Regions from separate parts of the Pararhizobium qamdonense genome, predicted to be linked through region 2. Evidence: riboswitches for the same ligand, from Rfam matches in the RefSeq annotation. Region 2 holds a riboswitch; each other region holds the start of a gene.
What was found. A riboswitch is a leader RNA that binds a small molecule or an ion and turns the genes downstream of it on or off. The one in region 2 is predicted to bind cobalamin.
Positions count from the first base shown of each region.

Region 1: linked by a shared signal. The riboswitch ahead of metE (5-methyltetrahydropteroyltriglutamate--homocysteine S-methyltransferase) and the one ahead of cobU (bifunctional adenosylcobinamide kinase/adenosylcobinamide-phosphate guanylyltransferase) in region 2 are both predicted to bind cobalamin.
Region 3: linked by a shared signal. The riboswitch ahead of PYR65_RS09645 (CbtB domain-containing protein) and the one ahead of cobU (bifunctional adenosylcobinamide kinase/adenosylcobinamide-phosphate guanylyltransferase) in region 2 are both predicted to bind cobalamin.
Region 4: linked by a shared signal. The riboswitch ahead of bluB (5,6-dimethylbenzimidazole synthase) and the one ahead of cobU (bifunctional adenosylcobinamide kinase/adenosylcobinamide-phosphate guanylyltransferase) in region 2 are both predicted to bind cobalamin.

Region 1 is NZ_CP119567.1:346,290-353,635, reverse strand. Features, by position in the region: gene metE (5-methyltetrahydropteroyltriglutamate--homocysteine S-methyltransferase) at 1-1,452, opposite strand, end outside; cobalamin riboswitch at 1,563-1,777, opposite strand; gene PYR65_RS22890 (multidrug effflux MFS transporter) at 1,919-3,118, opposite strand; gene PYR65_RS22885 (TetR/AcrR family transcriptional regulator) at 3,356-4,027, shown strand; gene PYR65_RS22880 (ROK family transcriptional regulator) at 4,074-5,288, opposite strand; gene PYR65_RS30605 (hypothetical protein) at 5,602-5,778, shown strand; gene PYR65_RS22870 (fatty acid desaturase) at 5,756-6,676, opposite strand; gene PYR65_RS22865 (RES family NAD+ phosphorylase) at 6,853-7,346, opposite strand, start outside.
Region 2 is NZ_CP119566.1:2,371,970-2,379,688, reverse strand. Features, by position in the region: gene cobW (cobalamin biosynthesis protein CobW) at 1-976, opposite strand, end outside; gene cobU (bifunctional adenosylcobinamide kinase/adenosylcobinamide-phosphate guanylyltransferase) at 980-1,504, opposite strand; cobalamin riboswitch at 1,681-2,078, opposite strand; gene PYR65_RS11425 (chloride channel protein) at 2,211-4,001, shown strand; gene PYR65_RS11420 (cobyric acid synthase) at 4,014-5,468, opposite strand; gene PYR65_RS11415 (hypothetical protein) at 5,715-5,858, shown strand; gene PYR65_RS11410 (ABC transporter substrate-binding protein) at 6,622-7,620, shown strand.
Region 3 is NZ_CP119566.1:1,991,569-1,999,287, forward strand. Features, by position in the region: gene PYR65_RS09620 (aromatic ring-hydroxylating oxygenase subunit alpha) at 1-147, opposite strand, end outside; gene PYR65_RS09625 (DUF1194 domain-containing protein) at 353-1,144, opposite strand; gene PYR65_RS09630 (glucoamylase family protein) at 1,296-2,585, shown strand; gene PYR65_RS09635 ((2Fe-2S)-binding protein) at 2,668-3,519, shown strand; gene PYR65_RS09640 (CbtA family protein) at 3,563-4,339, opposite strand; gene PYR65_RS09645 (CbtB domain-containing protein) at 4,532-4,708, opposite strand; cobalamin riboswitch at 4,757-5,026, opposite strand; gene PYR65_RS09650 (bifunctional diguanylate cyclase/phosphodiesterase) at 5,292-7,058, shown strand; gene PYR65_RS09655 (LysR family transcriptional regulator) at 7,074-7,719, opposite strand, start outside.
Region 4 is NZ_CP119566.1:2,509,075-2,516,793, forward strand. Features, by position in the region: gene PYR65_RS12065 (TolB family protein) at 1-36, shown strand, start outside; gene PYR65_RS12070 (LacI family DNA-binding transcriptional regulator) at 102-1,130, opposite strand; gene PYR65_RS12075 (phytanoyl-CoA dioxygenase family protein) at 1,236-2,429, shown strand; gene PYR65_RS12080 (SDR family oxidoreductase) at 2,517-3,338, shown strand; cobalamin riboswitch at 3,383-3,595, shown strand; gene bluB (5,6-dimethylbenzimidazole synthase) at 3,640-4,332, shown strand; gene PYR65_RS12090 (DUF2865 domain-containing protein) at 4,333-5,370, opposite strand; gene PYR65_RS12095 (acyl-homoserine-lactone synthase) at 5,618-6,262, opposite strand; gene PYR65_RS12100 (LuxR C-terminal-related transcriptional regulator) at 6,463-7,200, opposite strand; gene PYR65_RS12105 (NADP-dependent malic enzyme) at 7,373-7,719, opposite strand, start outside.

The DNA of each region.
Region 1 (7,346 bases), on a different replicon from region 2:
GGTCTCGTGCTCAAGAAACGCCTGGTAATCGACATAGGAAAGCTCGCCCTTTGCATGTTTCGAGCGGGCCTTGCGCACCTCCGCCGTCTGCGGGAACGAACCGATCGTCGTCGTCGGAAACAGCGGCAAGCGCAATCGCTGCTGCTGCAACCGCTGACGTTTTGCAAATGGCGACGTGCGCTTCAGCATCGTGGCATCGACCTGCTTCAACCGGCCTGCAACGAGCGGATCATGCACTTTCACCGATGTCAGGCGCGCGCTGGCCGCCGCGATCGATGTGGCAAACACCGTCTCCGCCTGCGCGCTACCGGCATCGAATGCCTTTGCCAGCAAGGCCAGCTCATCGAGTTTCTGATTGGCGAACGCAAGCCAGGACCTGAGTTCCGGATCAAGCGCCGTTTCAAGCGTCAGATCGATCGGCACGTGCAAAAGCGACGAGGACGGTGCCAATTGCACCTTGCCATGCCCATGCGCTTCGATCAGCGGCTGGATGCGCTTGGACAGCCCGACAAGATCGGCGCGCCAGACATTGCGTCCGTCGATGATCCCCAGCGACAGGACGAGATCCGCCGGTGCCTTGTCGATCAGCACGGCGGCCTGCTGCGGCGCCCGCACCAGATCGACATGCAGGCCCGCGACCTTGAGTTTGAGCGCCGTCTCCAGATTGTCACCGATCGCGCCGAAATAGGTTGCCAGCATGACCTTCAGGCCGGGCGCAGCAGTGCTGAGCGTCTCGTAAGCATGAGCGAACGCGGCACGTTCCGCCTCCGTGAGATCAAGAACCAGGCAAGGCTCGTCGATCTGCACCCAATCTGCACCCGCTTGCGAAAGCTCGGCCAGGACCTGTCCGTAGACCGGCAGCAATTTGTCGAGCAGGCTGAGCGGCGAAACGCCATCCTGTGCCGCCTTGCCGAGTTTGAGGAATGTCAGCGGCCCGAGAAGAACCGGGCGGGTGTGCACACCCAATGCCTTTGCCTCGCGAAACGCGTCGAGCGGCCGGTTGGCCGTCAGCTCGAACGTCTGACCGGCTGAGAATTCTGGCACCATGTAGTGATAGTTGGTGTCGAACCATTTGGTCATCTCAAGGGCTGGTACGCCATGCCCGTGCTCCGCATGGCCGCAGCCCGCGTGGCCGCCGCCCTGGCTGCCTCGCGCCATCGCAAAATAGGTCTTAAGATCGACTGGACCACCTTTCCAGCCATAGGCGGCAGGGATGGCGCCGACCATGACGGCGGTGTCGAGAACATGGTCATAGAGCGAGAAATCATTGGAGGGGATGGTGGCGATACCCTTGTCTTTCTGGAGCGCCCAGTTTTTGACACGCAGATCCCTTGCGGTCGCAAGCAGTTCGTCTGCGGACGACTTGCCGGCCCAATAGCTCTCCAGCGCAAATTTCAGTTCGCGCTTGGCCCCGATCCTGGGAAATCCCAGATTTGCTGTGGTGATGGTCATTTTCCTTACCCCGATTGTTGAGGGCAAGGGACAAAGTGGACGCATTGCGTATCGAACGATGGACAAAAGGTCCCCGTTGCGCAAAGCGGCACACCGGGACACCCCGCCCGTGGACGTTATCTATCGCGGCAGGTCTCCTGGCTTGCGGGTCATCGTCGCTGTCCGGTCTTCCCAGGGCATTTGCGTCCCAGTGACGTTCGGTAGACAGAAACTCGCCGCTTACAGTTGCGGGGGCAGCTCCGGCATGGACACCTTGCGGCATCGCACCGGATTCCCTCTTAGCTCCGGATGCGAACTCCGGAGAACCACGATATATCCAACATGCGGCAAACGGCACACTCAGTCAAGAGACATAAAGGAATGCTTATGTCTTTAAGCGATGACGGGTTCTAGTTGCCCGCTCAAAATGCAAAAGGCCCGGAGATATCTCCAGGCCTTTGCCACTCATCCCGTAACAGTCAGGCACTTATTCTGCAGCGGCAATCGCCCGGCGGCGGCCGATGGTTGCCTGCGTCAGCAGCAGCGCTCCGACGGCACAAAGAGCAATGCCCAGGGCCATCGGCACGGCCGTGCCGTCGAAGAATACCGAGGCGATCACCATGGCGACGGCGGCCGTGACGAAATGCAGCGTTCCCATCAGCGACGATGCCGTGCCGGCGATCTCGCCATGCTCTTCCAGCGCTAGAACCGCGCTGGTCGGGATGACCAGGCCGAGAAAGCCGTAGCCGACGAACAGGAATGCGGCCATGACCGGAAGCTGGTTGAACCCGAGGCTCATGACGATGGCCATGGCCGCCATGGTCAGCGCAAAGGCCGTCACCGCGATCCGCATCACCCGCACAAGCCCGAAGCGCTCGCCAAACCAGCCGGTTGCCTGCGATACCGCAAAGAACGACACGGCATTGATCGAGAAGGCAAAGCTGTATTGCGTTGGCGTTAGCCCGTAATAATCGATCAGCACGAAGGGCGAATTGGCGAGATAGACGAGGAAGCTGGAAATCCCAAGGCCACCGATGAAGGTCAGCGTCAGAAAGTTCTTGTCCCTCAGCAACACGCCATACGCTGCCATGGCGCTGCGAAGGCCGCTTTCGGCACGGTGTTCCCTCGGGCGGGTTTCCCGCAACTGTGTTGCGAGCAGAATGAGGCCGATCAAGGCGGCGATCGTCACGGCCCAGAACACGCCGCGCCAGCCATAGAACTCGATGACGGCGCTGCCGGTCAGCGGCGCAAGGATCGGCGAAATGCTGAACACCAGCATTAACAGCGACATCAGCCGGGCAGCCTGTACGCCGGTATGCATGTCACGGACGATGGCGCGAGGAATGACCATGCCGGCCGCGCCGCCGATCCCTTGCAGGAAGCGGAAGGCGATCAGCGTTTCGATGTCGCTTGCCAGCGCACAGCCGATGCTGGCGAGCGCGAAAATGCCGATGCCGATATAGAGCGGCGCCTTGCGCCCCCACATATCCGACAGCGGACCATAGATCAGCTGCGCCAGCGCAAAGGAGATGAAGAACGCAAGCAGGCTGAGCTGCACCACCTGGTTTTCCGCGCCAAGGTCCTGCCCGATCGAGGGCAATGCCGGCAGGTACATGTCGATGGCGAAGGGGCCGATGGCGGACAGGAGGCCGAGGATGAGGGCAGTCCGGAAGAAGGAGGACGTCATGGGATCATCTTTCAGAAAACGGCAGCACAAACCCGGATCAGTCTTGCGCTGCGTTGCTCTCACGAGGGTTCAATGGATCGTTGCCAGGGTTTCACGCGGCGCTTGGGAGGACGTCTGCGCGCTTGGCAGTTCGTGTCAATATAATTGGACACAGCTGTAAAATTAGACACCATTGTCTAAAACGTCAAGAGGCATTATCTTAAACCCATGAAAGCCAATCGCGACACCGTTTCGAAGATGTCCGTGCATAGCCAGCGCGGCCAATGCGCCAAGCGCAAGTCCATTCTGGAAGCCGCTGCGGAAGTGTTTTGCCGCCAGGGCTTTACCGGCGCCAGCATCGACGAGATCGCCGCCGAAGCCTGCGTCTCGCGCCAGACCGTCTACAATCACTACCGGGAAAAGGAAAACCTGTTCACCGCCGTGGTCGAGGACGTCATGGACCGGGCAAACGCCATGCTGTTCACGACCCTGTCGACCTTTCCCGAAAATCCGGGCAATCTGAAGGACGATCTTGCGGCCTTTGCCGTGCGCCTCAGCCGCAGCTGCATCTGCAACCAGGATGGAAAATTCCTGCGCAAACTGGTTCAGTCGGAGGGCGAGCGCTATCCGCATCTGTTCGAAAGCTGGCGCCTGCACGGCCCCGGCAAGATCGGCACGGCACTGGCCGCACTCTTTGCCCGCCTCGCCCATAAAGGCCTCCTGCAGATCGACGACTTCGATGTCGCCGCCCGCCAGTTTCTGGCGCTTGTGAATGCCGACCTGCAGATGAGCACCCTGTTCGGCGCGACGCCGAGCGAAGCCGAACTGGAAAGTGCAGCCCGCAACGCGGTATGCACCTTCATGCGGGCCTATGGCGCCCCAGACATTGGCAAGCTCGAACCTGCCGCAATCAACGCCGCATCCCGCTGACGCGCAGCTGCATGTAACCCCTGCTATTACAGGCCATCGGGCGCAGTTATTGTAGCTCTTCCCGAAACGCCACCGTTTCCGCCGGCGGCAGCGACATGCGGCTATCGGGGGCATCGGCGCCAAACAGCGCATTGTGGAGATGGCTGAGCCCGATCGCCGCAGCCCCGATGATTGCCGCACGCGGACCGAGCTGGCTTGCCTCGATATCGACGGGATAGGGAAAGCAGGCCGGCAGGAATTTGCGAATGCGCTCGATCAATTCCGGGCGTAAGCCGATCGACCCGCCCATGATGACCTTTTCCGGATTGGCAATCGCCGCAATGGCGCTGATGCCGCGCGCCAGATATCTCGCCGTCTCATCCAGCGTCGCCGCAGCATGGGTATCGCCGCGCGCTGCCCGCTCAAAGATTTCGCGAACATCCGCCGTCTCACCGGATGCCGCCGCATAATGCTCCATGATACCGATCGAGGCGGCGACCCGTTCGAAGGCGCCGGTGCGCAGCGATTCCGGATCGAAAGGATCTGCGCCGAACGGCAGGAACCCCAGTTCGCCGGCGGCATTCATTGCGCCGCGCACCAGCTGTCCGCCGACCATCAGCCCGCCGCCGATCCCCGTACCGACGGCGATAAAGGCGAGATTGTCGATGCCCTGCCCTTGCCCCAGCCAGTTTTCTCCGAGCACCGCCAGATTGACGTCGTTTTCCAGAATGACGTCAATCCCCAGCGCCTTCTCGAAAGCGGCAGCCACGTTCATCGTGTCGAAATCGGCAATGTTCGGCGCCAGCAGGATACGGCCGGTCCTGGCGTCCGGTGCGCCCGGCGCGCCGATCACGGCCATGCGGATGCGTTCGCGCGGGATGTTCAGATGGCTTGCGGCCTTGCCGCAGAGATCAGCGATCTGATCGACGACGAACTGGCCGCCGCGCCGGTCGGTCGCCACGACCTCCTCGGCGAACACCTGACAGGCGAGATCGGCAATGGCGAGCCGGATCTTGGTGCCGCCAAGATCAACCGCCGCAATATAGGCCGCATCCGGCACCAGTTCATAGGTCACGGCCGTGCGTCCGACATGGCCGCTGGTGCGCCCCGTCTCGCGCACCCAGTCGTCCAGCTCTAGCTGCCGCACGATCTCCGAAATCGTCTGCTTGGAAAGCCCCGTCTGCTTGGCAATCGACGCGCGCGAGATCGGACCGTTCTGGATGATGGCCTCCATCACGGCCCTTTGGGAAAACTTCCGGGAGATACGCAGGGTTTCGCTCACGGCCACCTCAATTAATTCGTTCGTTGACCGAACTATTGAGGTGAGCGGACCGTGAGTCAACTGGAAATGGGAGGAACAGTGGCGAATGTTGAAAATCTATGCGCTGCCCTGATGAGCGAACCAGGCACGGACCTGTGTTTTTGCAAACATCTTTTCAAGAGATAGAGTGACGCCAAACAGGCCGGAGGGACCATGTGATGGCGCTGAATATCAACGACCCGGAGACCGAACGCCTCGCCAGATTATTGGCGGAAAAAAAGGAGAAACGATCACCGTGGCAATTCGTCGGGCACTCCAAGAGCGCCTTCATCGCATGAGAGGCCGGGCGGAAAAAGAGATCGTGCTGAAAGAACTCGCCACAATCCGCCGGCACTTGGCCGCGCTTCCTGTACTGGATCATCGTTCGGCAGACGACAGTCTCGGCTATGACGAAAACAGGCTTCCAAACGAACCCCGACGCAACCCCATCAAGAATGCTTGGGATGCGTGATGTCGTCATGCGGCTTCAAAAAATACCGGCGGGCAATGTCCCAGTAGCTGTTATAGACGAGCCCACCATTAGTGCCGATCAGGGACTCGCGGTGACGGCGATAAACCGACGGCAGCTGGTACCAGGAAATGCCGGGTTTGAGGTGATGCAGCACATGCAGGTTGTTGTAGAGAAACAGCAGCCCGAACAAATGGCTGTTCTCGACGATCGCTGTGCGCTCCTCGTGCCGTTCGGCGTAACGGTGCTCGGCATAGGACCGCAACCGTGTCAGTGCCGCCCCGAGATAGACGAAGCCAAAGAAATAGAGCCAGAACGGCATGCCGCAGATCACCGTGACCCAGAACAGCACGGCAGCGGCACCCACCATGTGTACCGCCCAGATGCGCGCCCGGCCGGGTTCGCCGGCTATCAGCAATCGTACCTCCTGCGCCAGAAAGCTCGCCAGCATGACGGCAGGCCCGATCGTCAGCCGCCCGAACAGCGTCGTGTTCCAGCGTGCCAGGAGCTTGCCGGCTGTTCCCAGCCGCTCCCAGGTCGCGCGGGTAAAATAGGAGGATTCCGGGTCCTCGATCGGGTCGGTCAGATGCTCGTCGCGGTGATGTTCCAGATGGCTTTCGCGGTAGATCGGATAGGGCAGCCAGAGTGACAGGGGGATCGCGCCGATCGCATCATTGATGCGCTGGTTGCCGGTCGGATGCCCGTGGATAACCTCATGCTGCAACGATCCCTGCCAGGCGATCAGCCAGCCTCCTATAAGCGCCACGGCGATAACCGGCAGCGATTGCCACCAGAATGTCAGCGCCAGAAAGCCGCCATAGATTGCAACTGCCAAAAGAACCGTCGGCCATTCCAGACGGCGGGCCGGGACTTTGATGATGTAGGACGGCGTGTTGGGCATGCACTGATATCCCCCGGAAGTAGAAGGAAATTACAGCGCCACACCAGTTTTAGATAACTATGTTGATTTATTTTATAGACTATTGGAGAAAAATCTTTCGCCTTGCGCGCCACCACCGGCAGCTTTCATCCTCCGCCAGCGTGTTTCCCTTAGAGCCTCGTACGATCAATGAGGCTCTAGACCCACGATGCCCGGGTCTTCGGCAGGCGGCCATCCGGATCGACCACGTCGAGACGCGGCGCACCCTTTCCGTTCCAGCGCCAGAGCGCCACGCAGGTCCCGCCCGGCGACATGAAGGATGGATAGACGACGCCGTCAAACCCGTCGGCGATCAGCCGCTGCCGCAGATGGTGGGTCGGCGGCACCTTGCCCGCGTCGAGAAGCATCCGCCATTCGCAATGATGAATATCATCCGGTACGGCAAGATCGGACAATACCTGCGGATCAGTCAGATCGGCGAGTGCCGCCTGCTTGAGGTCGAGCTGCGCGATCAGCGCCGGATGCTGGACAAAACCCTGATTGTATTCGGCCCAGGCGGTCGAGAGTTCGCGGGCCGCGTAGATGGTGGCTGCACCCACCGGGTTCCAGCGTCCGCCAAAACGGGCCGCCCCTTCGCCTGAAAGCGGCGCGAAGGCCCATCGCGGCACGAAGGCGCGCCACAGCGTCAGCG
Region 2 (7,719 bases):
CGGCAGCCCAGGGGCGGTCGAAATACTGGTCGATCCGGGCGCCGACGCCCTGGATCAAGAGACGCATCGGCTTTCCAGGTATATCGGCAAAGCCCTTCAGCCGCAGCACGTCATGCGCGGCAATGATCGGCTTCAGCTTTTCGATGAAGGCGGCCGGATCGGCGATCGGGCCGAGTTCCACCACGAAACTGTCGAATTCGTCATGGCTGTGCTCTTCGCCCGCCTCATGTTCCATCTCGTGATGGGACTTGCGATTGGCGATGTCGCTTTCGGTGCCGACGCCAAGGCCGAGCAGAACGGCTGAGGAGACCTCGCCATTCTTCGCTTCGATCATCGTCGGCTTGCGGCTGGTGCGCGAGGCGACTTCGTTGCGGACAAAGGCAAGGCCGGTCGAATCGAGCAGGTCGGTCTTGTTGAGAATGATCAGGTCGGCAGCCGTCAGCTGGTCCTCGAACAGTTCCTCGATCGGGCTTTCATGGTCGAGATTGTCGCCGTTGACGCGCAGAGCATCGACCTTGTCGTGATCGTCGGCGAAGCGTCCGGCGGCAACTGCAGCACTGTCGACCACGGTGATCACGCCATCGACGGTCACCTGCGTGCGGATATCCGGCCAGTTGAAGGCGGCGATCAGCGGCTGCGGCAGGGCAAGGCCGGATGTCTCGATAACGATGTGATCCGGGCGATTTTCGCGTTCCAGGAGCTTGGTCATGGTCGGGATGAAATCGTCGGCGACGGTGCAGCAGATGCAGCCATTGGTCAGCTCGATAATATCGTCCTCGCTGCAGGCTTCCGCGCCGCAGCCCTTCAAGACGTCGCCATCGACGCCGAGATCGCCGAATTCGTTGATGATCAGCGCGATGCGGCGGCCGCCGGCATTTTGCAGGATGTTGCGGATCATCGTCGTCTTGCCGGCACCGAGAAAGCCGGTGATGACGGTGGCCGGGATCTTGCCGTGAGCGGCTTTTTCAATGGTCATGGATCAACCCTTCATTTTCAGCGGCAATCCGGCCGCGATAAAATAGACGTCTGCGGATATCGCCGCAATGATCTGGTGCAGCCGGCCGGCATGGTCGCGAAAGTCGCGCGCCATCCGGTTTTCCGGCACGATGCCCAGCCCGACTTCGTTGGACACGAAGACCAGCCTGGCCTTGGCCTGCGGCACATAGGCCGCCAGCCGTTCAAATTCCGCCTGTATATCCCGATGCTCCATCATCAGATTGGTGACCCAGAGCGTCAGGCAATCGATGAGGATGATACGATCGGGCGCATCGATCGATTTCAGGCAGGAGGCGAGTTCAAGCGGTTCCTCATGGGTTTGCCAGTCATCCCCGCGGCGATCGCGATGCTCGGTAATCCTTGCCTGCATTTCGCCGTCCCAGGCCCTTCCGGTCGCGACGTAATGCATGCGCAGACCCGACGCCACGACAAGTTTCTCGGCGAAAGCGGATTTGCCGGAACGGGCGCCGCCCAAGACCAGCACGCAGCCTGACTGTATCGATGTCATAAAATGATCCCGGCCTCAGCGCGCGCCGGAAATAAACGCAATCTGTGCACGGCGGGTACCGGCCTGTGCGGCAACGCAAAACGGTCCGTTCCGGGAACGGGATGATAAAGCCATGACAACCTCCGTGCTGGCATCGGGAGCATTTCTCCCTGGATCGGGCGGACCCCAAAATAAAGATGGCGTCCTTGAGGGTGGCAGGTCTCCTGGCTCACGGCGCCACGTCCTTATCAGGGGACGAACGGGTCCGCCTCGCCTTCCCGGAGCTTTTGCGCCGGATTGCGTGACCGCAATCGGCGGGCATCGTGAAGAGGTGGACGATTCGTAGACATAGAGGCGTCCAGCCCCGGCTGATCACAATGCCGCTCCAGTGGCTTTTCCGGTTGGGCCGGTCCTGTCCGCCGCCGCGAATGCGGACAGTCCGGACGTATCGGCTTTCCCGGATGGCGAACCCTGACCGTTCTACAGTCGCGGGGTCGGCTGCGATAAGGACGCCCGGCATGGGTCCGGCCCGTCGCATTCCCATTTACTCCCGGCATGCAACGGCATACCGGGAACCATCCAATGGCTGATGATTAGGCGCTCGCCCGGATCAAGTCAATTGCGGCGCATCCGCAGACACCCGCACATCGGCAGACGAGGCTTGATCTCCGCTGCCATGCCTTTTACGACGGGTCAGAGACAGGACGGCCAAGCCATGAAGCTGAAAATGATACCGAAACTCGACCTGCGGCGGCTCAGCTCTCTTTCCCTGCTTTTCGACATCGGGCGGATACGCGCCTTTGCGCGGCGAAGCGAACTGGGTCTGGTCACCGCCGGTATCATCGTCGGCGTCACGTCTGGCTTGGCTGTTACGGCGATGAGCATCATATCCAGCCGTCTGCACAGCCTGATTTTCGGGATTTCCGACGCAGAGCGCCTCAGCTCCAGCAATCTAATAGGCGAAATCTCCGTGTTGATCGCGCCCATTGTCGGCGGCATCCTTCTGGGTCTGCTGATGTTGCTTCTGGCCTCCTGGCGCAAGAAGCCGATGGTCGATCCGATCGAAGCAAACGCCCTGCACGGCGGCCGCCTGTCGCTCACCGACAGCATTATCGTCGCAGTCCAGAACCTGATTTCCAACGGTTTCGGCGCCTCTGTCGGGCTGGAGGCCGGTTATACGCAGCTTGCGTCCGGCATCGCCTCCAAGCTCGGCATTTCCCTGCAGCTTCGCCGCTCGGACCTGCGCACCCTGGTTGGCTGCGGCGCGGCAGGCGCCATCGCCGCCGCGTTCAACGCGCCGCTCACCGGTGCCTTCTATGCCTTCGAGCTGATTATCGGCACCTATACGATCGTCTCCCTCACCCCGGTCGTCGTCTCCGCCCTCATCGCAAACCTCATCGCGAGATGGCTCTATGCGGGTGATTTCACCATCGATGTCGGTCAGTTCGGCGCAGTCGTCCCGGCTGACTATCTGCCCGCGCTGCTGCTCGGCTGCTTCTGCGCCGGCATGGGCATCCTGCTGATGAAGGGCGTCTCGTTGGTCGAAGGCTTTGCCCGCCGCAGCTTCATCCCGGCTCCGCTGCGGCCGGCCCTCGGCGGCATCGCGGTCGGGCTTCTCGCACTGATCTCGCCGCAGGTCCTGTCGGCCGGTCACGGTGCCCTGCATCTCAATCTTGCGAGTTCTCCCGCGATCCCGATGCTGATCGGCCTGTTCCTGATGAAATCGCTGGCATCGGCGATCTCGATCGGCTCCGGCTTTCGCGGCGGCCTGTTCTTTGCGTCGTTGTTCATGGGGGCGCTGCTGGGCAAGCTGTTCGCCTTTTCCGCACCCTATATTTTTGCCCAGGCAACGCTGACCCCGGTCATCTATGCCGTCGTCGGAATGAGCGCGCTGGCGGTCGCCGTCATCGGCGGGCCGCTCACCATGACGTTCCTGGCGCTCGAAATTACCGGCGACTTTCCCATCACGGTGCTTGTTCTTGCCGCCGTGATCACCTCCTCGCTCGTGGTGCGCACCACCTTCGGCTACTCGTTTGCCACATGGCGTTTTCACCTGCGCGGCGAGAGCATCCGCAGCGCCCACGATGTTGGCTGGATCCGCAACCTTACCGTCGGCCGCCTGATGCGCACCGATGTCCGAACGATCGACGCGCAAGCGACGCTCGACGATTTCCGCCGCGACTTTCCGCTGGGATCGACGCAGCGGGTCGTGGTCGTCGATGGCGCGAAATATGCGGGTATCATCCAGGTGCCGGAGGTCTATGCAAGCCCCGTCGAAGCCAGCGGCGAAAAACAGGACCTGTCCGCCTTCATCCGGCTGGGCAATGATTTTCTGCAGCCGAACATGAATGCCAAGCAGGCGGCGTCCCTGTTCGACACGACGGAGAGCGATGCGCTGGCCGTGGTCAACAACCTCATCGAACGGCGCGTCATCGGCCTCCTTACCGAAAGCCATACGTTGCGCCGCTATAGCGAAGAACTCGACCGCAGGCGCCGCGAGGCATCCGGCGAAATTTGAAGCGGCCCTGCTTCAGGACATCAGACCGTCCAGCCAGCGCGGATTAAGCACTGATTCCAGTTCGGCTGCGACATCGTCCAGCGCCCGGTCGACCGAGAGCCGGTAATTTTCGCCGCCGCCTTCGATGCCGAAGCTCTTGAGCAGCGCTGCGCGGTAGGCGTCGCTGGCAAACAGGCCGTGCAGATAGGTTCCGCTGACAAGACTATCCGGCGAGACCGCGCCGTCCGGACGGCCGTCGATGATGACTGCCGGACGCGCACAATCGGCGCCTATGGTGCGGCCAAGGTGGATTTCATAGCCTTCCAGCGCCACATCGTAGATTGCCGAGCGAGCGCTTGTGTTGCGCACCGTCTTTTCGGGCGCCATTTCCGTTTCGACCGCCAGAAGGCCAAGCCCTGCGATCTCGCTGACATTGCCTTCGATACCGTGCGGATCGGTGACGCGGTCTCCGAGCATCTGGTAGCCGCCGCAAATACCGATGACGCGGCCGCCGCGGCGCACATGCGCCAGAAGATCGCGGTCCCACCCCTGCGCGCGGACATCGAAGAGATCGGCGATCGTCGCCTTCGATCCGGGAATGACGACCAGTCCGGCATCGGCGGGAATGTGTTCGCCCGGCCGCACGAAGACGAGATCGACCTGCGGCTCTGCGGCCAGCGGATCGAAATCGTCGAAATTGGCGATACGCGACAAAACCGGCACCGCAATCTTCAAGGCCCTGCCCGTCCCGCGCGCCAGTTTTTCAAGAACGACCGAATCTTCCGCCGGCAGACGCGCCGCACTCTTCAGCCAGGGCACGACGCCGAAACAGGACCAGCCGGTAAATCCACCGATCGCCGCAATGCCATCGTCAAACAGCGACACGTCGCCCCGGAACTTGTTGATGATATAGCCGCTGATCATGGCGCGGTCTTCGCCGGGCAAAATGGCATGCGTGCCGACCAGCGAGGCGATGACGCCGCCCCGGTCGATATCCCCGACCAGCACGACCGGCACATTGGCGCGCGTGGCAAAGCCCATATTGGCGATATCGCCGGCCCGCAGGTTGATTTCGGCGGGTGACCCCGCCCCTTCGACGACGACCAGATCCTTGCCTGACCGGACGATCTCGAAACTTTCCAGGACGGCGCCCATCAGCTTCGGCTTCAAGGCCTGATAATCGCGCCCCCTCGCCTGGCCGGCCACCTTCCCCTGCACGATGATCTGGCTGCCGGTTTCCGACTGCGGCTTCAAGAGGACAGGGTTCATATGCACCGATGACGGAATGCGCGCCGCCATCGATTGCAGCCACTGCGCCCGGCCGATCTCGCCGCCATCATCCGAAACCGCCGCGTTGTTCGACATGTTCTGGGGCTTGAAGGGCGCGACCTTGAGGCCGCGATTGGCAGCGATGCGGCAGAGCCCCGCCACGAGTACCGTTTTTCCGACATCGGAGCCGGTTCCCTGAAGCATGATCGTCTTTGTCATGGCGCCTGATCTAGCATTGCGGCCACCGCAAGAAAAGCCTTATTCCGCCGCATTTCTGCCGCGTTTGACGGCAGTTTTTCACGCGATATTTCAGGCCGCTGCAAGGCTTGTACGGCACGGCCCTGAAACTATCCGGAAAGCGACATCGCATGGCAAAAATACTCGTTGTATTCCGCCAAAACAGGATTATATCAGCACCATCAAAGCACGGAGCGATAGGCGCTCCACACCCAAGGTCAAACCCAGATGTTGTTCATCTTCAGCAAGCCCAATTTCGTTCAGATCGCCTGGAACTCCAAGGTTCCCGACAGCCAGTCGCGCGTGCGCAACACGGTCATGGCCAGCCCCTTCGGCCCGCTGGGTTTCATCCGTACCCGCAGCGTCGGCTGATACTCTCCCGGACTGACACTTCGAGACCGCGCCGCTCTTTGAAGATGGCGCGGTTTTTTTATGCCTGAACGAGGGTGCCACACATGCGAAAACCGCACCCGCTCCCGTCAAGGAACCGTGCGGTCTGCCAAAACAAACACATGGCCGCTCCGGCATACACCCGGAGATCGCTCCAGCCGGGACGCAAAACCTGATCCGGCCGGGCGGCCAAGTCTCCCCCGCCGCAGGAAAACAATTAGCCTGACAGTGTTACCGGATGGTTAGTGAGAGCTTAACCAAAGGTGAATTCGCGCTTTTTTTCACTTTTTTTCACGGCGGATAAAAATCCGCGTGAAGACGCATACGGAACACAATTTGTCTGGGATAAAACACGCTCTGCAACTCTTGTGTGAAGCAGTGCTAATTTTACGCCACAGAGCGGCGTGTTTGCACAAAAATCTTGCCCGGCTCATTAAATTTCAACAGCTTGCGCAGGCCTCCCGCGGTTGCCGAAATGCTCTCGGAACGGCTTAAAACGATTCCGGAGGTTGATTTCTCCTGTGGAATACTTACGCTGCCCCTAACGGTAAAAAGAGAGATGGCTGACGACAGAGTTCCGCAGCCAGACAAGAAAACTCCAACGCCGTCGCAGCGGGGATGAAAGATTGGCCTTGCCACAAGATCCCCCCGGCCTGCTTCAACCTGAACGATTGGGTTTGCGGGAGATGCAGTATCCCGATGGACCCCACGATTTTGTCTGCAATAAGACTGGGAGGTCTTAAACATGAAGAAGCTCCTCGCTTCCACCATTCTCGCCGCCGGCGTCTATGCGCTTGCCGGTTCCGCTCAAGCCGCAGACTGCGGCGAAGTCAGCATCGCAGAAATGAACTGGGCCTCGGCAGGCGTCGCGGCGCATGTCGATAAGTACATTCTTGAAAATGGCTATGGCTGCACGGTAACGCTTGTCACCGGCGACACGATGCCGACCTTCACCTCCATGAACGAGAAGGCCCAGCCCGACATGGCGCCCGAATTGTGGGTCAATGCCGTGCGCACGCCGCTCGATGCCGCCATCAAGGAAGGCCGTCTGATCGAAGCAGCCCCGCTCCTGAGCGAAGGCGGCGTCGAAGGCTGGTGGATTCCGAAGTTCCTGGCCGACGCGCATCCCGACATCAAGACCGTGCAGGACGCCCTGAAGCATCCGGAACTGTTCCCGGCTCCGGAAGATCCGTCGAAGGCCGCCGTCTTCAACTGCCCGTCGGGCTGGAACTGCCAGGTCTCGACCGCAAACCTCTACAAGGCGCTGAACGCCGACAAGGATGGCTTCGAACTGGTTGACACCGGCTCGGCCGCCGGCCTTGACGGCTCGATCTCCAACGCCTTCGAAAAGAAAGCTGGCTGGCTCGGCTACTACTGGGCTCCGACGGCCATCCTCGGTAAGTACCAGATGACCCGCCTGAGCTTTGGCGTCGATCACAACAAGGCGGACTGGGATGCCTGCACGGCGGTTCCAGATTGCGCCGATCCGAAGGTCAATTCCTACCCGACCTCCGACGTCTACACCGTCGTGACCAAGGCATTCTCCGAGAAAGCCGGCGTTGCCATGGACTATGTCAAGGTCCGCAAATGGGACAACGGCACCGTCAACAAGGTTCTTGCCTGGATGACCGACAACCAGGGCACCAACGAAGACGCGGCCAAGTACTTCCTGGAAACCTATCCGGACATGTGGACCAAGTGGGTCGCACCGGATGTCGCCGAAAAGGTCAAGGCAGCCCTTTAAGGCATTGCCTGCGGCAGCGGAGCCTTCTCCGCTGCCGGCTTACCGCCGGCAATGCTGCCATGACACCGCAAGACAGTCGATCCCGATGCCGGCGACCCG
Region 3 (7,719 bases), 380 kb from region 2:
GGAAACATGGCAGGCGATCTGCCAGTGCTCGCGGAAGACATGCTGTTTTTCAAGCTCCAGCAGCGCGTCGCTGTGATAGCACCAGCCGGGCAAGCCGCTGCGGTCCCAGTCGTTGGGAACGTTGATGTTTCGGGTCATTTCGTTCATGAATTTCCCCATATCTTGCTGAACGTTCATTCAATATAATCACATTTCTCCATGAATAGGAATAGGTTGAGGGATTGGTGCCTCTACGAAATTTTTTGGAATTTTCGGATTTGCACGGAAATTGCGGCCGCCGCCGTCCGGTCCTTCGGCATTTGCCAGGGGACGGGAGTATGTTGCGTCAAAGGAACCGCAGTCGTGTCCGGGCCTATCTTTCCAGTTCCGGGTAGACCCGGTCGAGAAAACCCGGCCGAAGTTTTTCGCCCATCAGGCAATCGGTGGGCGGTTTGATCTGAACGGGAATGGCCGGCAGTCGCGCCTGGCTGACCTCAAGGACCAGCTTCTGGCGGATGGCGACGGCAAAATCTTCCGGCTGATGCACCGGCAGCACGAAGGAGCCGGGGCCGCCGATGACGCAATCGGCATAGTAGCGGTCAAGCGAAACCGGCCCGCCGGAGGGGCGGATGAGAATGGCAAGGCCATTGATGATGATGCCGCTTTCAATGGCGGCATCGCGGGCAGGATCGACCGGAGGGCCCAGATTGTTCGGCCCGTCGCCGGAAATATCGACCACCCGGCGCATGGCATCATAAGGGCTTGCCGCCATCAGTTTCGATGCAAAGGTGATGGCATTGGAAATGGAGGTGCCGCGGCGGGTGAAGACCGGCCGTGAGGCGAGATGTTCAGCGAGGCTAGCGGCGTCCTGCGCGTCGTCAATCACCTGCCAGCCGATGACGGAGGTTTCGTTGACGCTGCCCGCCCATTCGAAATAGCTGATGGCGATGCGGCCATTCAGGCCTGCGGTCACCGCGTTGATGAAGTCGGGATGACGCAGCGCCTCGACATAGCCCATGCGCTGAACCTGCGCCTCTTCGATATCCATCGAGCCCGACATATCGACCGCGAGCACCAGCGCTACATCGACCGGAACGGAATCTGCCACCGGCGTCGCCACTGGCGTGGCTGCAATCGTCAGAAACATCGCAAGTGCTGAAAACATCAGGTCATCCAATCGGCGCTCAGGATCGTATGAAACTAAAATGTAACACAAATCGTTGGTTAGGCGACCGTCCGGGAAGCCGGCGGCTTCAACAATCAGTGATTTGTACCTGCGGTCACTTTTTCGACCGATCGACTGGAGTTAGCCTGTAATGCTTCTGAAAAACGAAACCGACACGGTTATTCTCGACCGTTTGCAGCGAGCGGCGTTCAGCTACTTTCTCGATTTCGTCAATCCGGAAAATGGTTTGATTGCCGACACGTCACTCCCTGGCGCGCCTTCGAGCATCGCTGCGACCGGCTTTGCCCTGTCCGCCTATCCCACCGGCGTCGAGAGAGGCTGGATGAGCCGGGAGGAGGCTGCGGCGATCACGCTGACCACCTTGCGCTTCTTCGCCAAAAGTCCGCAAAGCCGCAGCAAGGATGCCACCGGTTACAAGGGGCTCTATTATCATTTCCTGGACATGAAGACCGGGCTTAGAACGTGGCGCAGCGAATTGTCCCTGATTGACAGCGCGCTTCTGATCGCCGGCATGATCACGTCAGCTGCGTATTTCAACCGGGATGACGAAGTCGAAAAGGAAATCCGCTCTCACGTCGATATGCTCTATGCAAGGGCAAACTGGGCCTGGGCGCTGGACGGTGACGGCGCTCTGTGGCTCGGATGGAAACCGCGCAGCGGCTTTCTGCCCTATCACTGGGAATCCTATAGCGAGGCGATCATCCTCTATACGCTGGCGCTCGCTTCGCCCTCCTATCCGATCGGCAAGGACAGCTATGATGCGTTTGCCGCGAAATTCGACTGGATGACGGTGAAGGGCAAGCCGTTCCTCTATGCCGGTCCCTTGTTCATCCACCTGTTCTCGCATGCCTGGATCGATTTTCGCGGAATCCGCGATGAGGCCGTGGCGGCCCATGATACGGATTATTTCGAAAATACCCGGCGCGCGATTGCCGTTCAGCGTGATTATGCGACGGCCAATCCGGGTGGCTTCACGGGCTATGGTGCCGATACATGGGGGCTGACCTCATGCGATGGCCCGCAGCGTCCGCGCCGCCTGCAGGATGGACGGCGCCAGCAATTTGCCGGTTATGCCGCGCGCGGCGCGCCAAATGGCCCCGACGACGGCACGCTTGCGCCCTGGGCGCCCCTGGCATGCTTGCCATTCGAGCCTCAGGCCGCCATATCAGGCACACGCCATATCCTGTCGAGCTATCCGGATGTCATGGCGGATGGGCGGTTTATCGGCAGTTTCAATCCGAGCGTTCCGGGCAAGACGGCGGAAGGGTGGCTCAACAATCGCAGCGTCGGCCTTGACCAGGGATTGCTGGTCATGATGATCGAAAACCACCGCACTGGGCTCTATTGGTCCATGCTGCGCGAAACGGTGGTGATACGGCGCGGCCTGAGACGGGCGGGTTTTTCCGGCGGCTGGCTTTGAGATCAGGGATCGTGCTTTTGGGGTCCTATCATCAGTCTCCATCATGAGGTAAACGGACCGTCAGAACATTTGAGGCGGCCCCTTGGACGACAATAGGGATCACGGCAGGTTTCGAGACGGTGATGCAGGGCAGGTGGCTGATGCCATCGTCTGGCAGGCACAGTATTTTCCACATGTCGCGATGTCGCAAGGTTTGCCAAGTGGCGACTTTGTTTCCGTCGATCGGGCGTGGCGCCGTGACGGGGAGATGATCGAACGCCTGCTCGCCTATCAGAACCGTTTCGCGTCCGGAATGGATGATCGCGTCAGGGGCGCTCATCTCGTGTCCTTTTACAGCCATCACCTCAGTGTTGCGGTGGCGGCAGTCTATCTGCGCGCGGGACTGGTCCCCGGCAAGGATCGCCTGGCATTCCGGTTTGAACCTGCCGTTCCCAACGACTGCGGTTCAGTCAATGCCCCCCAGCCAGCCGATGCCTGCCGCTTTCATTTTCGCGTCGAGAATTTTGCGCGCGGGCATGATTGGGCGACGTTGTTGCATGATGGTTTCGTCGAAAATTTCACGCCCATGATCGATGCGCTGCAGGCGCGCACCGGCCTTTCGCCCGTTGCGCAATGGCGGCTGGTGGCCGATGGTATTGCAGGGGCGTTTCTGGAGGCCGGTCTGGCGCTGGGCGAGGCGGAACGGGCGATGGCTGCGGCACTTGCTGTCATCAACGGAGCCGGCTCGCCGCTGTCTTTTGATGCGATGCGCTATCAGCGGATCAGCGCCGTCTGCAATGGGGTTGCCGTCGAGCGCTTATTCCGCTTGCGAAGCGGCTGCTGTCTCTACTACCGGACGCAGGGCGGTGATTTTTGCGATGTCTGCGTTCTCCTGGATGACGAGAGCAAAAAAAGCCGCCTGCGCGCCCATGTCGAGCGCACCGGCGGCCTCTGATCACGGTTGCCGCACGGACAAAACCCCGCGGCAACTTTATGGCTCAGGCCGATTTCAAAAACCGTTCGTTCAGATAGCCCGAGATGACGCCGAGCACGAGCCAGAAGGCCAGCGTCGTGGCCAAGGCGGCAACGGCGAATTCGGCGCCAAGCACGGCAGGAACCGGGCTCGACAAATCCGACGGCTGTGGCGCGCCATAGGCATGCGGCGCAGCGATCAGGACAAGACCGGCGATCTTGGCGACGATCTCGCCACGCAGCACGATGAGATAAAGTCCGGCCACAGAGAGAACGATCGCCGCGAGCCACCAGATTTTGCGGTCTTGCAGATCGGCTGCAGGAAAGCCCGGAAGTTCCGGCGGCAGGCCGACGGCCGGCAGGAGATGCACCGCAAGCCAGCCGCAAATGCCCCAGATCGCGCCGTTGCGCAACGTAATCGGCTGGTTGAACACCAGGCTTGCTCCGGCAAGCAGCAGGCCGAAACCGGCACCGGCCACCAGATTGGCAAGCAGCGTGCCGGAGAAACGGCTCATGCCGAACATGATGCCGCCTTCTTCCTCATGCTCGCCCTCATGGGCATAGGCCGGCGTGACCGGCGAGAGTGCGGACAACATCTCGCCAATGACCGAGGACCGGTTGAGCGAGGACTGTTGCTGCTGCTGACCTTCGGTCGTGGCAGGCGGCTCGGCTGCGGGTTCCTTGACTTCGAATTCCTCGGCATGAAGGATGAGCGGGACAACCCGCAATTCCTGTGCCGCCGTCATGAAGACGCCCGCGATCAACCCAGCCACCAATGCGGCCAGAAGTGTTTTGACAATCATGTGATACCCCCAAAAATCAAGCGGAACTGATCGATCTGTCGTGCTCAACGCTTGCTGTGTTTCAATTCCCCACGGCAAAAACCGCCCGATGCAAAAGCATGGGCGCAATCCAGGGCCGCGCGATGTCCTGTCGGAAATCGGCGATCCCTCTCATCGATCAGGTGCGGAAAGCGCAAAGCCTTCCACCGTTCATCAATGGCAAGGGAAGCCGTAGGAGTGGCGGACGTCGTGGGCGGTGTCGTGCAGCACTGCAGAATTGGCAAGGCCTGCACCGAAGACCAGGAAACCACCGATCAACAGGGCGAGAACGGCCGTCGTGATGCGGTCGCTGAGAGAAAGCGGAATGCTTGAAACTGTAGTCGTAGCCATGACAACCTCCGTGATGGCGCGTGGAATATATCCCACTCAATTGGGCACCATGCCCTTCATCAACCGGCAGGTTTCCTGGCTCGCGGCGTCAGGCGCTTTCGCGCCAAGGAGCCTGTCTCACCTTCCCGGGGCAGGGCTTGAAATCCCGTCGCCCTAGTGGCTTTTACCGGCTGAACAAACCGGCATGACAAACTCTGACCGCTCTACAGTCGCGGGGTCGGCCGTGATGAAGATGCCCAGAATGGGTCCACCCGTCACGTTCCCATTTACTCCCCGAAAGCGCCTCGCCCCCAGGGAACCAATTGATCCCGCAATGATTATGCCGTCGTATCATGCATGTCAATTCGGCGCTGCGACCTCCAATGACGTATTGCAGCTCTTGATTTTTCCCCGCAATGTCTAAATTGGATATGTAGTACAACCTGGTATGCGCTCAAGTTGCAACCCGGTTTTTTCAAGAAACACTCAATGGTTGTTTGAATTGAAAGATACTCTTCTTATTCACCGGAACAATAGTTCTTTAGCAATCTTGGTGTAGAATGCGGCGGCGCTGACACGCGAAGCATCACCCACAGAGAAGACCATGAAAGCGGCGAGGTCCGAACAGGAATTTCAGAATATTCTTCGCCGCTTGGGAATTGCGCTCGACGCTTCTCAGATCGGGGTGTGGGAGCACGATACGCAGAAGGACGAAGTCGTCTGGGACCTGCAAATGCATCGGCTCTACGCAACGGGCAAGACACAGAAGCGCGTCAAGGCGGCGGTGTGGATGAATGCGATTCATCCCGATGATTTTGTGCAAGCGCAAGCGGATTTCGATCTCGCGATTGCAACAGGCGACGTTTATTCGTCGGAATACCGGATCATCCTGCCGGACGGCGAAACCCGCCATCTGCGCTCGCGTGCCTATTGTTTCGAGGAAGACGGCCACATCACCTTCATCGGTGCCGAGTGGGACGTGACGGCGGATGTGCTGCTCAATCGCGAATTGCGGCGGCAGAAGGCGATTGCCGAAGCGCGCGCCGTTGCGCTGGAAGTGAGCTCCGAGCGGATACAGCATGCCGCCGAGCACGATTCCCTGACAGGGCTTCCAAACCGCCGCTTTTTCGACCGTCGGCTGGCGGAGCTTGCCGAGGGGGAGGGCCCGGAGAAGCTGGCGATCCTGCATATTGGTCTCGACCGGTTCAAACAGATCAACGACGCGGCCGGCCATGCGGCGGGCGACGATGTCCTGCGGTCCTGCGCGCGGCGTATTGAGGCCGGCGTTCCGAAAAACTCGTTCATCGCCCGCGTCAGCGGTGATGAATTTGCCGTTCTGATCGCAAACTTCGTCTCCCTGGAAGACCTCAAAGCCCGGGCCGAGCGGCTGACACAGGGGCTGAAGCAGTCGGTCTGGCACAATGACGAGGTCCTGCACACCGGCGGCTCCATCGGCGTCGCCGCAGCCAGCGGACGCAATATTGCAAGCCTTCTGGCGCAGTCCGACATTGCGCTCAACCGGGCGAAAAAGCTCGGCAGGGGACGTGTCGAAGTCTATTCCGCACAGCTGAAAGCGCAGCTCAACGCCGAGCAGCGGATCGGCCGTCAGTTTTCGCATGGTCTGGAGAAAGGCGAGTTCGTTCCCTTCTATCAGGCGCAGGTCGATGCACGGACCCGGCGCGTCGTCGGGATGGAAGTTCTGGCGCGCTGGCGCCATCCCAAGCGTGGATTGATCATGCCGGGGGAATTCATCAAGGTTGCGGCGGGTCTTGGCCGGCTGGACGATCTTGATGCCGCCATCCTTAAAGCGGCGCTCAGGGATCGCGAGGCCTGGACGCGCCGGGGCGTGGATGTTCCGCGCATCTCCGTCAATGTGTCGGCCGCCCGCCTGTCGGATCCATTGTTGATCGACGAACTCAAGCGTCTCGGCGTTCAGCCGGACATGCTGTCCTTCGAATTGCTGGAAACCATTTTCCTCGACGACAGCGAGGATGATGTGTTTGCCAATGTTGCCGGGCTGAAGGCCATGGGCATCGATATCGAGATCGATGATTTCGGCTCCGGCCACGCGTCGATTATCGGGCTGGTCAAGCTGAAACCACGGCGGATGAAGATCGACCGGCAGCTGGTCTTGCCGATCACCACATCGCGTGAGCAGAAACGGCTGCTGCGCTCGATCATCGATATTGCCAAGGCGCTGAATATCGAAGTGATTGCCGAAGGGGTGGAGACACAGGAACACGCCAAGCTGTTGACGCGGCTTGGCTGCGATATCCTGCAGGGCTATGCTATAGCCTATCCGGCCCCGGCCGCCGACATGCTGGCCCGGCTGACGGAGGATGACCCGCAAGCCCTTGCCGTCCAGCACTGACGGCGTTTCCCGTCCTTATTCCTGCTTTCCCAACAGATCCTGCATGACGGCGATGATGCGCCGGTGCTGGTGGGCGTGGCGTGTGCGGATGCTGGTCGCCGCATAGATCGCCTGCTGGATGAGGGGTGCATCCTCAATCGGAAAGGCGGTGCCTTCATCCGCAAGCTTCATTGCGGTGGCGCGCGTCACATAGGCTGCGCCGGCAAGCGTTTTCAACAGGCCGGTGATGGCGATGTTCTGTCCTGACGCCAGCGGTGCGGAGGACAGTTGCGGCAGGGCGAGGCGGTGCGCACGGTCGAATGCCGGGGAATAGACGGCCTGGATATAGGTCTCCGGCTGCAATTCGGCGACCGTTTTCACTGTTGTGGCGACCAGCGTATAGGTCATGTCGCCGATGCGCTCGTAGTGCAGGTCGGGCAGGTAGTGCGGCGTATAGAGGATGGCGAGATCGAGATCGCCGGCGGCCAGATCGCGGTTCATCTGGTTGGAATAATCGGCTTCCATATAGATCGAGGTGGTCGGCAGATCAGTGCGGACGGCGGACAGCCATTTCCCGGCAAAGGCTTCGGCCAGATCATGCTGGATGCCCAGCCGCATGGAGCGCTCATAGGTTCCGGCATTTTCGACCGCCCGCGTCGCCTCGTGCCATTGATGCTGCAGC
Region 4 (7,719 bases), 140 kb from region 2:
GCTTTCGTGCGCTACGAGCCGGCTGCGAACCAATAGCGGTCCTCAGGCCCGTTTGTTCCAATGAGGTTTTGGCGCGCGTGCTTTTGGACGCATTCACGGCATCACCGCAGCGATAGCGGAATATTGTAGGGCGTGATGACCTCGACGGCGGAGAGACGGGCGACGCCGGGTGCCGTAACCGCGCTGCGGCGGCCGATGATGGCCCGGAAGACGGTGCGCACGTCGGCTTTCAGGTCGTGATGCAGGACGAAATGGATTTTTCCACTGCGCAGCAGGTCGAGATTTCCGCTGTCGAGATCATGGGCCACGAACACGGCGCATGTCCGGTTCGCTTGCGCAAAGGCAGAAAGCACTGCGCGATTGCCGCCGCCGATCGAATAGACGGCGTTGATGCCGGGATGGGCTGAAAGCGCTGCCGTTACCAGAGCGCCCGTCGCATCGTCGCGCCCGAGACCCTCGCTGATTTCGACGATGCCGATCGACGGATAGCGGTCGCGCAAGGTGCGGCGAAAGCCGATTTCGCGTTCTTCTTCGCCCCGGAACCGGCTGCTCGACAGGGTTGCCAGCACCGTCGCCGGCTGGCCGGAGAAACGTTCGCCGATCAGATAGGCGGCGGTTTCGCCCGCTGCCCTGTTGTCCGCGCCTGCATAGGCGGTGCGCGGCGCGTTGGGCAGATCGGTGACCAGTGTGACCACGGGGATACCGGATTGTTCGAGCCGCGCGACGGCGGCGCTGATCTCGGGCACATCCGGCGCTTTCAGCACCACACCATCGGTGCCGCGCAGGCGTATCCGGTCGAGCAACTGGACAATGTCGCCCGGCCGCATCATTTCGGCGAAATGGAAGCGGGAGCGGAACATCGTCGGCAGGAATGTCAGGCTTTCGCTCTCGAACGCATCGCGCACCGTGTCGGTGAACCGGTCGGGGGCTTCCATGACGATATCAATGCCAAACTTGCGTCCCTGGATTTCGACGCCCGCCTGCTGTTTTTCCAGCTCGCGGATGGCGGCGCGCACGCGCAGTTCCGTCTGTTTCCGTACGCCCGGACGTTCGTTGAGGACGCGATCGACCGTGGCAGCGCTCAATCCGGCCTGAAACGCGATGTCCTTGACCAGAAACTCGTGCGCCATCGCGGCTCCGTTCTGATGGTTTTTTGATGGGTTTCTGCTCTATATCAGCTTTTGTCCCCGCGTATAGTGCTGGCAACGACAGAGATCCGGTGGGAGGAAAACGGGATGAAGACCGACAATAATATCAAGCAGCGCGCCGACCGCGTCTGGCTGACGGAGGCCAGCTGCGATCTGGAGGATTTCCGGACCGAGGTGGAGCGGACGGTGTCGCTTGCCGACTATCCGCATGCCGAGCGCGCCGAGAAGAACGTTCTGATCTACAATGGCGCCAGCGTGCTGAAGGCGGCCGCCACCCCCGACGGGCGCCGGGCAGTGCTGGCTGAGATCTGCGAGGCCTTCGCGACCGGGCCGGGCGTCATCGTCTTGAAGCAAGCTTTCGAGGACACGGACGTGATCGATGCGGCCAGCGGCATTTTCGACGATATTATCAACGAACAGCACCGCACCAATAGCGGTGGCGGCGATCATTTTGCCAAGCCGGGGGCCAATGACCGCATTTGGAATTCGCTGGAAAAGCATTGCCTGCGTGCGCCAGAGAATTTTGCCGCCTACTACGGCAATGCGCTGATCGCCTTGGTCAGCGAGGCCTGGCTTGGGCCGAGCTACCAAATGACCGCGCAGGTCAACCGGGTCAATCCGGGCGGTGCGGCGCAATCGGCGCACCGGGATTACCATCTCGGTTTTCAGTCCTCCGCAGTGATCGAGCAGTTTCCGGCACATGTCCACCGGCTGTCGCCAGTCCTGACGCTGCAGGGCGCCGTTGCCCATTGCGACATGCCGCTGGAAAGCGGACCAACCTTGTTCCTGCCGTTCAGCCAGACCTATGTGCCCGGCTATCTGGCGCTGAAACGTCCGGAGTTCCGCGCGTATTTCGATGAGCACCATGTTCAACTGCCCTTGGAAAAGGGTGATCTGGTATTCTTCAATCCGGCGCTGTTTCACGCCGCAGGCACCAACCGCTCCGAGGGCATCAAGCGGGTGGCGAACCTCCTGCAGGTTTCCTCCGCCTTTGGCCGGGCGATGGAGACGGTCAACCGGGAGCGCATGAGCGGCGTTCTTTATCCTGCCTTGAAGGCAATGCTTGCGGACGGCCGGCTGTCCGCAGCGCAAGCGGCGTGCGCCATTGCCTCCTGCGCCGAGGGCTATTCCTTCCCGACCAATCTCGACCGCGATCCGCCGGTCGGCGGGCTTGCGCCGAAGACGCAGGCGCAGTTGATGCATGAGGCGCTGTCAAGCAACTGGGAGGAGGCTCAGTTTACGGCCGCACTTGCGGCGCAGTCGGAGAAGAAGCTCAGTTAGCGCCACCACATCTTGCAATTTGAACTCCTGCCCGGATGCCGGGCGGGAGTTTTTTGACATCAGCGACATCGAAACGGAGGAAATAGGATGAGCAATGACCATGGCCGTCTGGACGGCAAGATCGCGATCGTGACCGGGGGGACGCAAGGGCTGGGGGCGACGATCGCGACGCTGTTTGCCGAGCGCGGTGCGGCTGGCATCGTCATCTGCGGCCGCAATGCCGTGAAGGGCGAGGCCAAGGCCGAAGAGATCGGCAAGGCGACCGGTACCAAGGTCGTCTACGTGCAGGCCGATCTCGAACAGGTGGAGGATGCGCGCAAGGTTGTGGCTGCCTGCGACAGTGCGTTTGGCCGCGTCGATGCGCTGGTCAATGCGGCGGCGATCACCGATCGCGGCACGATCCTCGATACAAGCCCGGACCTGTTCGACCGGATGTTTGCTGTCAATGTGCGCGCGCCGTTCTTCCTGATGCAGGAGGCGATCAACGTGATGCGCCGGGAAAAGATCGAGGGCACCATCGTCAATATCGGCTCGATGTCGGCCAAGGCCGGCCAGCCGTTCATCGCAGCCTATTGCGCCTCCAAGGGCGCCTTGGAAACGCTGACCAAGAACACCGCCTATGCCGTGTTGCGCAACCGGATCCGCGTCAATGGCCTCAATATCGGCTGGATGGCCTCTGAAGGCGAGGATCGCATCCAGCGGGAATATCATGGCGCGGCCAGCGACTGGCTGGACAAGGCTGCGGCAAGCCAGCCGTTTGGCCGTCTGGTCGATCCGGCCGAGGTGGCGCGGGCCTGCGCCTATCTGTCATCTGGTGAATCCGGCCTGATGACCGGCTCGGTGATCTGCTTTGACCAGTCGATCTGGGGTGCCTATGACGGCTCGCCGCATCCGGTTGCCGCCATCTGACGGGATCAGGGTGGGCCGTCTTGCATTTGGCGGCCCGCCATGCCCATATCGGTCTTGCTCAGGTGCCCGCGCAAGCGGGAGAATCGGGAAGCCGGTGAAAATCCGGGACGTGCCCAACGCTGTGATGGGGACGGTTTTGTATTTCATGAATGTCTGAATCATTTCAGCGTTCTGCCACTGGATCTTCAAGCGATCCGGGAAGGTTGCAAAGCCGGTTGATCCGCAGTCAGAAGACCGGCCTGACGAGATAGACCAGCCCCGCGCGGACGGCGGGAGGTTTCGCATTGTTGGGGATCAAACGATGGAAACTGAACCGCAAGACCGCCTTGTGAAGGCGGATGCTTTTTCACAGGACGAGCGCGCCGCCGTCTACCGCGCCATCGAAACCCGCCGCGACGTGCGCGACCAGTTCCTGCCGCAGCCTTTGCCGGATGAGGTGATCGCGCGGCTGCTGGCCGCTGCCCATAGCGCACCATCCGTCGGCTTCATGCAGCCCTGGAACTTCATCGTGGTGCGCGACGAGGGCCGCCGCGAACGGGTGTTCGACGCTTTCCAGCGGGCCAACGAGGAAGCGGCGCTGATGTTTGAGGGTGCGGCGCGTGACACATACCGGTCGTTGAAGCTCGAAGGCATCCGCAAGGCGCCGGTCAGCATCTGCGTGACCTGTGATCCATCCCGGGCAGGAAAGGTGGTTCTGGGGCGCACGCACAATCCGCGCATGGATGCGTTTTCGACCGTCTGCGCCGTCCAGAACCTATGGCTGGCTGCGCGGGCGGAAGGTGTTGGGGTCGGCTGGGTCAGCATCTTCCACGAGCGCGATATCAAGGACGTGCTCGGCATTCCCGATTCCATCGAGATCATCGCCTGGCTGTGCCTCGGCTATGTCGATACGCTTTACGCCGAGCCGGAACTGGCCGTCAAAGGCTGGCGCCAGCGGTTGCCGCTCGAGGATCTGGTGTTTCAGGACGCCTGGGGCGTCACACGCAGCACCTGATCAGTTGGTCTGCTGCTGCTGGTAGCCGGGGCCGGCGGGATGCCTGAGGTCGATCGAGGTTTCCTGCGATGGCAGGAAGCTGGGGCCGACGACGCGGACCTTGTTGTCCTGCGGATTGTAGGGCCGATCCGCAACGGTGTTTTTCACCTGCGTTGCCTCAGTGTCCTGCGTCTTCTTGGTGGCGCGCAGATCGACGACGCCCTTGCCGTTGTCGGGCGTGCTCTGCTGGATGGCGGTTTGACCCAGCGGACGGCAGCCGCACTGGCCGTTCTGGCTGCGGTCGCGGGTCTTGTAGGCAAATGCCGAGGGCAGGTCGGCATAGGGCTCGCCGGTGGCGGCCGACACCATCTGGTCGGTCTCTTCGGTCGTCAGCGCGTGATAATACAGCGCCGTCTCTGCGCCCGGGCACCGCTGCCGGCAGGTTTCCGCATCGCGCTGGAAATCGGCGGGTGAGGCATCGGACGAAATCGGGAAGAACGAGCCGTCGCAGGTGCGCACGCAGAGCGTCCTAAAGCTGCCGGTGGCGCCGGGGCCGAAGTTGTCATGCGGCGTGGTGAAATCGGTATCGCTGCCGCGCATGTCATCGTAACCGTCGCTGATCGGCGGCAGGCCGTTTAGGATATTGCGGTGGGCTTCCGGCTCTTCAATGGCGGCTTCCAGAACATCGTCCTGATCGTCAAAGCAGCGATTGACGGCAAGGGCGGCCTCGATGCGGCGGCGGATGACATCGCTGTCGCTTCCCGTCACCAGGCTTTGACGGCGGGCCTTCAGCGTTTGAAGATCCATTTCCATCTGCGAGATTTCAGCGCTCAGGCTATCGCAGGCGTCTTCATTCGGACCGCCGACAATGATGACGCTGCCCGAACTGCAGCCCATCCGCCTGAGATCGCTGCGCGCCTGACGCAGGTCGAGATTCTGGCGGGAGATTGCGCCGGTATAGTCGCGCACATTGGCATTGGAGGCGGCGATCCTCGGCAGGCTGGCAAGACGGGCATTCAGCCGTTCGCAGACCGCCGAGGCGCTGGCGCTTGCCGTCATGACCAGAAGAAGCGGAGCGATCAGCGCCGCAGTGGATATCGAACGGAAAATCACGTGTTTCTCTCGCCTGAGCATACCGGCTCCCTGCCGGGTGCGAAGGAACATCCTCGCACTCTGACTTTTTGCCCATCATAGCGTCAATCGGCGCTGCTGCAACGCAGTCTCGTTGCCAGCGTTAACGGGAAGCGGGAGATAAATGCGGGGCGAGGCGGGAGAGCCACAATCGGCGGCTCTCCCGGATATCTGGTCATGCCGCCCGGGCGGTTTCAAGCGACATCGGCCGCTCCAGCACCGAACCGCCGATTTCGGCGACAGTTTTCATCTGCTCCAGAAGGCCGGTTGTGACCTCCCAGGCAACGGCAACGGCAAATACAGAGCCGATCCGCTGCGGTTCGCCGATGCGCTCGCCGGGGCAGCCCATGCGCCGGAACATGCGCTCCAGGAAGACATCGGTGACGGTGACGATATGGCTGAGGCCGGAGGACAGGCCGAGCTCTCCGACGCCGCACATCAGTTCCGCCGCTGCGATCGTCACCTGGTTAGAGCCGCGATCCTGCGAGATGGCCGGATCGATGCAGAAGCGGCTGGATTCCCAGATGGAGGCGCTGCGCACCTGCGGATTGTCGCCGAGCAGGATCGGAAACGTATCATCCAGCATGTTCGGCCCGAGCGTCGGCAGCAGCCGCAACGCGCCGCGCAGACGGCCCGTCTGGTCGGAATAGGACATGACATAGAGCGGATTGGCGTCGTCGTAGTGATCGATTTCCCAATCGCCACGCAGCGAAACGTCCCATTTCAGCAGGTCGTGAAAGACGCGCTTGCGCAGCCGGAACATGGCGTCGAGATCGCCGGGATTCTGCTTGCCGGTGTTGCGGTTGAAAATCCTGATCATTTTTTGCTCCTGTGTTGATGGTTCAGGAGCAAATGCTGTCAAATTTTATGGGTTGGCATAACTGTCGGTAGTGACAGGTTTCCAATGCACGCCAATGCGTTTCTCCTGATCGGAGGTCCGAAAGGACCTCCGATCAGGAGAACAAGGACAACAGGGGGATGAAAGGGCTTCGGGCGAACGACGAACCCTTGCAGACGATGTCAGAAAGTGGGGATGAGATCGCGCCGGACGGCCTGGGCGACGGCCTGGCTGTTGGAGACGACGTTCAGCTTTCGCCGGGCATTGGTCATGAAGAAGCGGACGGTGCGCTCCGAAATGCCAAGGATGGTGGCGATTTCCCAGTAGCTCTTGCCGGCGGCGGCCCAACCGAGCACTTCGGTTTCCCGGTGGGTTAACGCCTTGGCGCATTCTTCGGCCGGCTGACACTCCTCGTCGCTTTCCAGCAGGGCTGCGTGGAAAAGATTGGCCAGCAATTGGAAATCGCGCAGGTGCAGACGCCGGTAGGCCGGCCATTCGTCGGCGGGGACATCGGCCTGGATTGCCAGGAAGGCCAGCCGTCGCGGCGGTGTGGCAAGCGGCAGCGTGACGCCGTCGAGCCCATGGCCGAGCTGCGTGGCCGAGGAGAAAAGAGGCTCGCTTTCGGGATGAAGCTTGCGCGCCGTTGCCCAATCCACAGGCCGCAACCCACCCATGGTCATGCGCAGGATCGGATCGATACGCTGGTACTGCTTGTCGATATAGGTTGAGAGGCTGCGGGCGCTGAACGTATGGTGCAGCCTGTGGATAACCACACCGGCCGTCAGAATGCCGACGTCGAGGTAAAGCAGGTTTGCAATGCTGAAAGTGCTGCACATCAGGTCGAAAAACCGTGTCGGCTCAACGAGTTCCTCGTTTTCCATAATGTCCAGCAGGTCAAAGAATGCCTGTTGGTCAGCCATGCTACGATACCCTGTTATTTTGTGGGTTTCAGCATGATAACCGTTTCAGTCTTTGTCCAGTGCAATCTTTGGTTAACTGTGTATTTTTGATACACTAAACTATAAATTGCAGTTTAGACTGTGGATATATTTTGATCAAACCGGTTTTTACGCCGGTTTGATCCGTTTTTTACTAGGCGGGGTAGGAGGCTTCCACCACCGCCAGTGCGGCCATGTTGACGACGCCGCGCGATGTGACCGATGGCGAGAGGATATGCGCGGGCAGGGCCGTACCCAGAAGGATCGGTCCGACATGCAGGCTATCGGTCATGGTCTTGACGACGCCGAGCGTGATATTGGCTGCGTCGAGATTGGGGAAGACCAGCAGATTGGCTTCTCCGGCCAGCGTGCTGTTGGGCATGACGCGGCGGCGCAGGGCTTCCGAAATGGCGGAATCGCCGTGCATCTCACCGTCGGCTTCAAGATCGGGCGCCAGTTCCCGCACGATCTGCATGGCCTTGCGCATCTTGAAGGCGCTTT